One region of the Pseudoalteromonas sp. Ld19 genome, then DNA from elsewhere that is predicted to be linked to it. Evidence: predicted binding sites of a transcription regulator. Region 1 holds the regulator's gene; each other region holds the start of a gene.
The links. The regulator LexA, encoded in region 1, represses DNA repair genes until DNA is damaged. The targets are predictions, from matches to a motif close to TACTGTATNNNNATACAGTA.
Positions count from the first base shown of each region.

Region 2: the regulator LexA is predicted to act here: its motif matches at 1,053-1,072, upstream of ACJJVZ_RS00595 (DUF4007 family protein).
Region 3: the regulator LexA is predicted to act here: its motif matches at 1,310-1,329, upstream of ACJJVZ_RS08760 (exonuclease domain-containing protein).

Region 1 is NZ_JBISHA010000016.1:36,266-38,547, reverse strand. It holds gene coxB (cytochrome c oxidase subunit II) at 1-377, opposite strand, end outside; gene lexA (transcriptional repressor LexA) at 976-1,590, opposite strand; gene ACJJVZ_RS04510 (M12 family metallo-peptidase) at 1,889-2,282, shown strand, end outside.
Region 2 is NZ_JBISHA010000008.1:120,628-122,909, reverse strand. It holds gene ACJJVZ_RS00600 (hypothetical protein) at 1-944, opposite strand, end outside; gene ACJJVZ_RS00595 (DUF4007 family protein) at 1,157-2,092, shown strand; gene ACJJVZ_RS00590 (hypothetical protein) at 2,085-2,282, shown strand, end outside.
Region 3 is NZ_JBISHA010000018.1:208,700-210,981, reverse strand. It holds gene ACJJVZ_RS08760 (exonuclease domain-containing protein) at 1-1,298, opposite strand, end outside; gene gloA (lactoylglutathione lyase) at 1,744-2,145, shown strand; gene ACJJVZ_RS08750 (DksA/TraR family C4-type zinc finger protein) at 2,176-2,282, opposite strand, start outside.

The DNA.
Region 1 (2,282 bases):
TGCGATCCTGTAATTTTAATAGTGAGATCAGCCTTACTGGCATCTTCCATTGCAATTAGAGTTTTAGTGGCCGGTATAGCCATAGCAATTAAAATAACAAACGGAATAGCAGTCCAAAGTATTTCTACTTTCGTGCTTTCGTGAAATTGAGCAGGCACTGCTCCTTTAGATTTGCGGTGATGAATGAGTGCCCAAAACATAATGGCAAACACGATTACCCCAATCACACAACATATGAAAAATATAGTCATGTGCAGCTGATAAACATTATTACTTATATCAGTTACGCCTTTACGCATATTAAATTGGCTATTTGCCAATACTTGCTGCGGAAAAACAAACAGTATAAGCCACAAGGTAGAGCTCAATTTACCCATGTGACGACTCCTTTGATGCTGTTGCGAGTGCAAAGCGAAGAGGCATACGGCTTAAACGCCAATTCGTTATTTTTATTTTTGTATTAATACCCTCGTCCTTATTAAACAATTAGGTATTACACTGCGCTAACCAAGGTTTTATTGTAAATATGTGTATTCTCAAAACTAAAAACAATGAGTTACTGTTAGCCCAGCCCATTAATAATTAGCTAAAGATTAACCAACAAGCAAGTTTTAGTATGAAAATTAAACAAATGATATTAACGGATTAGCAAAAAAACATGTCACTTTTAAAATTTTAAAATGATGCGAACTGAGTTTTGATAGGGGTTACAAATAACATAAGGGGATAAAAGAGGAGTGCAATAAAAATTGTTTAGTAAGGAGCCTTGTAACTAAAAATGCGTACTAAAAAGCACGCATTTATAAAATCACTAATTTAACACTGCATTAATTAGTGATTTATTATAGTGATAAGAAAGTAGCTCAATAACAAGGCTAAAATTATGATACATAGTTGTTCTATATAAATAATTTTTAACGTAGTTAGTGAGTTATTTAATGCGCTAAAATGATCATGTTTTTACTAAAATTGGTATTACATCCAATCAGCGTTACGAATAACCCCAACAGCCAAACCTTCAATATTAAAAGATTCGTTTTCTAAATCGACTTCAATTGCTGAAAAATCATCATTTTCAGCATGCAGCAGTACTTTTCGACCTGCTTTTTCAAAGCGCTTTACAGTTACATCATCATCAACACGTGCAACTACAACTTGCCCATTTTCAGCAACTTGAGTTTTATACACCGCCAATAAGTCGCCATCCATAATACCTATATCTTTCATGCTCATACCGTTAACGCGCAGTAAAAAATCGGCAGCAGGTTTAAACATTAATGGATCAATTTTACAATGACTTTCAACATGCTCTTGCGCCAAAATAGGCTCACCGGCCGCTACTCGGCCAATTAGAGGCAAACCCAATTGCTCAGGTTCTTCTTCAACAAGTTGAATACCTCGGCTTGCGCCTGGCTTCATTTTAATAACACCTTTTTTTGCAAGTGCTTTTAGATGCTCTTCTGCAGCATTGGCACTTTTAAAACCTAGTGTTTGTGCAATCTCTGCACGTGTAGGGGGCATACCAGTGTCTTTAATAAAAACTTTAACTAATTCGAGTATTTGAGCTTGGCGCTTCGTTAATGGTCGCATATAACTGGTTTTCCATACAGTACATTTAACTGTGAGTATATACAGTTAAATAAAAATCGCAAATTTAAATTAAGCTAAACAAACTATGCGATTACCAGCTAATAGCGTTTGTTTTTCATAATTAATAAATCCCCCTTTCACACTTACAAAAACAAAGTCTGGTTACATAAATTAAACAAGTGTATTTTTATATTTACAATAATAGCCTTGTTAAACACACCCCAATGTTAATGGGTTGAAAACAGATTATTAACATGTACACTTTATAAGAACAAAATAAATTCAAAAGGATTATAAAATGAAAAAATACTCACCATTATTTATTGGCCTACTGTTCAGTGGTTATACGCACGCTCAAGTTCCACTTTTTGAAGTTCAATACTCTAACATTTCACAAAGCATGACTGCACAAGCAAGTACTCAATCTCAATTTGGGCAACCACTTTTTGAACTAAGCAGCAACACAGATGCTTTTTTCTTACCTATTAAAGGTAATAATATTGAGTTTATTAAAAGCACAACAAGCTCATCAGCAACAGGTAGTCTAATTTGGGTTGGTAAAAGCTTAGATGGTGACGAAGTTACACTCATCAAATCGGAAAAAGGGATTTCTGGTACGGTAAAAGTAGGCGAACATGTTTACAAATTACAACCAAATAAACACTCTGGTCATAACTTCATTGAACTGGATC
Region 2 (2,282 bases), on a different contig from region 1:
TCCAAATTTTCAAAAGAGTTAACTCTACTAACTCGATTACAATTAAAAATAGGATAATTGGTATCTTTCTTAGTTGCTCTTAAGTGTTTAGCCTTTGGAGTAGATGCCAAAATTGTATTGGTTGCTAAATTTAATAACTCCCTAATTGTAAAGTGTTCGTTATTTAGCTGAAGTAATAGAATGATATCACTTAGATTATCTCTGATGTTTCTCTGAGTTTTTAAAAGGTTATATTTGTTGTAAATTGGGCAAATAGCATCGATAGCCCCTTCACATGAATTACAGCCCTCCCAACCAGGGTGGTTGATAATTTCGTCTAAAATTAGAGAGAAATTTTCCTTGGCATTAAGTTTAGATAAGTTAATAAGCTTAATCAGATCTTGTTGCTCACAATTACTAAAACCAAGATTAATTTTATCCTCAATGATCTCTTTTAGCTGAATCGCTCTTTTTTCTGTTTCTTCATTTTGTGAGTCTAAGATAAAATTGTCGATCTCCTCGACTAAAATTCCATCATTAACAGCAATTAGTATGGGTTTACTCGAAGCTCCATTTACTAAAACATTTAATAGCTCTTGTATTACTAACGACTTCTCATGTTGTAATTCTGAAAAATCCTTAACAATCGTCCTTTCTGAAGAACAAAAATAGCTTTTAGCGTTCCATTTATCCTCATCGAAAGAGTCACCATCGATTTGTTTTACAATATCTCTGCATAGCTTTGTTTTTCCATCACCAGCGGTGCCTGTAAGAATTATAACTCCTTGAGCATCTTCGGATTCAAACTGCTGTGTAATTTGTTTTTGCCATTCAAATTGTATATTCAAAGGCTCATCAAGACCCAAGCTAGATGCAACCTTTCTAACATATTCATCTTGAATTTGATTCTTTCCCTGACAATATCCTTCTAGATATTTAATCCACTTATTTTGCTTCCAAACCATAACAATCCCTATCTCAATGCTAAACTTTTATATTAACATACCTAATATAACGCCATGAATATACTAAATTAATCACTCAAATATTTAAATCAAAAAAAATCACACAAATGCTGTACATAAAAACAGTTTAGATAAGAGAAATAGCTTTTATCAATTGACTTAACAAGATATCATTGCTACTGGACAATTTCTCCAGAGGAACTCTTAAGGCGATGAAAGCAAAGTTTACAGGTCACGACACATTCCCTCTGCGCTATGGATGGCTATTCAAAGCGGTTAATCATTTGAATTCAAATGGTAATTTTTCAAGTTCTGACGAAGAAAGTATTCGTCATTCTATTGTAGAACTTGGCGTTGGTAAAAATATGGTTAAAGCGATTCAGTATTGGGCTGAGTCGAGCGGCATTATTGAAAGCGACAGAAAAAATAATAAAACCCTTCATAATGTGACGAAAAACAAAGGGCACTTTTTGTTTGGTGACAACGGCAAAGACCCTTACCTCGAATTGCATGGTTCTATTTGGTTATTACACTTTTGGTTAAACTTTAATGATGAGCACCTAACTGCATACCGATACTTTTTTAATTATTCAAATGTTCAGCATTTTGAAAAATCAAAATTAATTGATGATTGCTATGAAGATTCTAAACGCCTTGTTAAAAGTGAAGTAGGTAACATTACTACTATAAAAAAAGACATGGATTGTTTTTTAAATATGTACAGTAAAAAGGTTAAGTCTACAGCGAAGAAGATAGATGAAGAACACTTCACTTCCCCTCTTGCTGAGCTTAATTTAGTACAAGATAACGGCCGCTCTTTTTATGTCAGTAATTTAACTGAAAGGCCTGAGTTACCTATTGAAGTATTTATTTATGCGTTACTCGAATTCTTTAAAGTAGAAACAACTGAATCAAAAGTGAGCACTGTTGATTTTGATTCGTTACTTACTAAACCGTGTTCGCCTGGCCGAATATTTAGATTATCTGAATCTGGATTAGGGCAAAAACTCGATGAAGCTCAGCAACATACTAAAAAAGAAATATCATGGGTCGATTCATTAGGGCTAAGACAAGTAAATATATCTGACTCAGTAAAAAACAATACTTTCAAATACTTAAATTACTATTACGGCAAATATAATGTCTGAATCTATTATTGAAATAAATCAACGATATAAAAGCTCCACTCGTATTGATGTTGATAGTGCTAACCTAACCCCCTTTATAGATGACTTTATCGTACATGGAACGGCTATTAATGTACTTGATACTGTAAGCCGTGAGTTTGAGGGCAGTACACAAAGAGCCTATACAATCACGGGCCCTTATGGCTCTGGT
Region 3 (2,282 bases), on a different contig from region 1:
CACTGTGCTAAACGATTATTTATTTGTGTTTGCTGCGCTTCATAAAAGTTACCAAGCCTTAATACCTGCGGATAAATGTCAAATTCGTTACAAGGCGGATAAGGCGACTCTATAAATAGCTCGTGCCAAAATACTAATCCAAATAAACTTTGCCAAAGCGTGTTTTCGGTATTAAATACATGCATACCTTGGCGAGTATAATAATCGTTTACGCCCTGCTCTACTTCACCTCGGTACAGTTCATCTATTTCGAGTACGCACTGAGTATCGGCAAGCATGGCACTTAAACGCGAACGTGTTTTTTTATTAAACTTACGCATTAAAAAATCGTCAGCAAAATACAGTAAATCATCAGTAAGTGGATTTTCGATAATGGCGTCTAATCGCGCTTTTACCCACTCTTTATTGCTAAGTCGGTATTGCTCTCTTATTTGAATTTCTTGTGCTTCACTATCATCCATGCAGGCTTCAAGTAAGCTAAAGGCAAGTTCGCTATCAACCCCTTTTAATTGTCGATAAAGCCTAACTAATAATTTATTTTTTAACGCAACCGCAATTGCACCATGCGCGACTTGCAATAAAACCTGCGACGCTAAAGCAACATAGTCGTTTTCATCTGTTATATTTTTAAATGTTAATCGGCAGCGATTTAATAAATAGTTTGATTGCGCTTCATTAAGTGTTTCAAAGCGCGATAAACTCTCACTGTGCCCTTCACGTGTCGCGGTTAAGCCTAAATCTCGCATTACAAACCGGTTTTGATGATTCACATCACCACGACTGAGCTTACCTGCAAATAAAAACTCAAAATACTCGTAAAAATCACTGCGGCTGTTAATAACATACTGGCTATAAAGCGGGGCAAGCTCTTGTGGGCAATCTTTAAAAAATGCACATGCAATATCCACTAGCCCGCCTTTAGCAGCGCTCTTTTTAAAGCTTATTTGTTCTGGGTAACTACTTAGTAACTCAACCAAGGAAGGTTTCGTTAAATGTGTTAAAAGCTGTGTATAGTGTAGCTCGTTTGGCTCAAATAAAATACCGGCCGTTTTTAGCGTATAGATAGCCTGATGCGGTGACGCTATTTCTTCATAATTGAGCGACTGCGCCTGTACTAGATAAGGCTTTCGTGAATATACACGCGCCAACATACACTGGCTTTGCTCATCAAGCTGGTTAATTTTAGCAATAAACACTTCATGTTTGGGTTCAAGCAAGTGTATACACTTGCTGGATACAAACTCAATAAGCTCTCTAAAATGCGCTAAATAGTATTTTGCTGGTAATTCTTTTTTCATAACATCGCCATAACTGTATATAAAAACAGTATCTAGTATTTACACGTATTATTCAATCTTAAAATTACAACGAATGCTGATTTACTATATCCGTTCGCCCTTTCGATATTGGCACCAATTAACGACCTAAAATTATTGTACTTTAGGAGCAACATAAACTTTCAACTGATGCAGCAAGAAAAAGCTTAAAATAAATTTGGTGCTAGCTTATATAGCGACTCCGATTGCTCGCGATCGATGATAAACACCGCCGTGCGGCTACGTCAAAACTAACTCACTATTTTTCTATGAGCTCAGCTCTGTTGATTACTGTATTATAAATAGCCATGCCTTTCTTACCTGTTTAACAAATCTGAAAGAATTTTTTCACAAGCCTACAAATTGGCGTACTGCACCTGTATTATTGAAAGCCTATGCAAATTTAACCACAAGCTAAGGTGCACAAATGCGTTTATTACATACCATGTTACGAGTTGCTGATTTGGACAAATCAATTGCGTTTTATACTCAAATATTGGGCATGAAAGAATTACGTCGCGCAGATAATGAAGAGTATCGTTACACCCTCGCGTTTTTAGGCTATGGGGATGAAAAAGATAACACAGTGCTGGAGCTAACCTACAACTGGGATATGCATAGCTACGACTTAGGCAATGCTTATGGTCATATCGCGATTGAGTTTGACGATATTTATAAAGCCTGTGCAGATATAAAAGCCGCAGGTGGTAATGTTAGCCGGGAGCCTAGCCCTGTAAAAGGTGGCACCACTGAAATAGCCTTTGTTAAAGACCCTGATGGCTATGCTATTGAGCTTATTCAGAAAAAAGAAAACATGAATCGTTTCTAGATTAATATAAAAAGGTGCTCAAGGCACCTTTTAACGTAATTGGCTGTCTTTACTACCACGTCGGTTAACCGTGCTAGCACCTGCTCTTTTGCGCTCAATAGTAGCTTGGCATTGAACACAATAGCGTACGCCAGGTA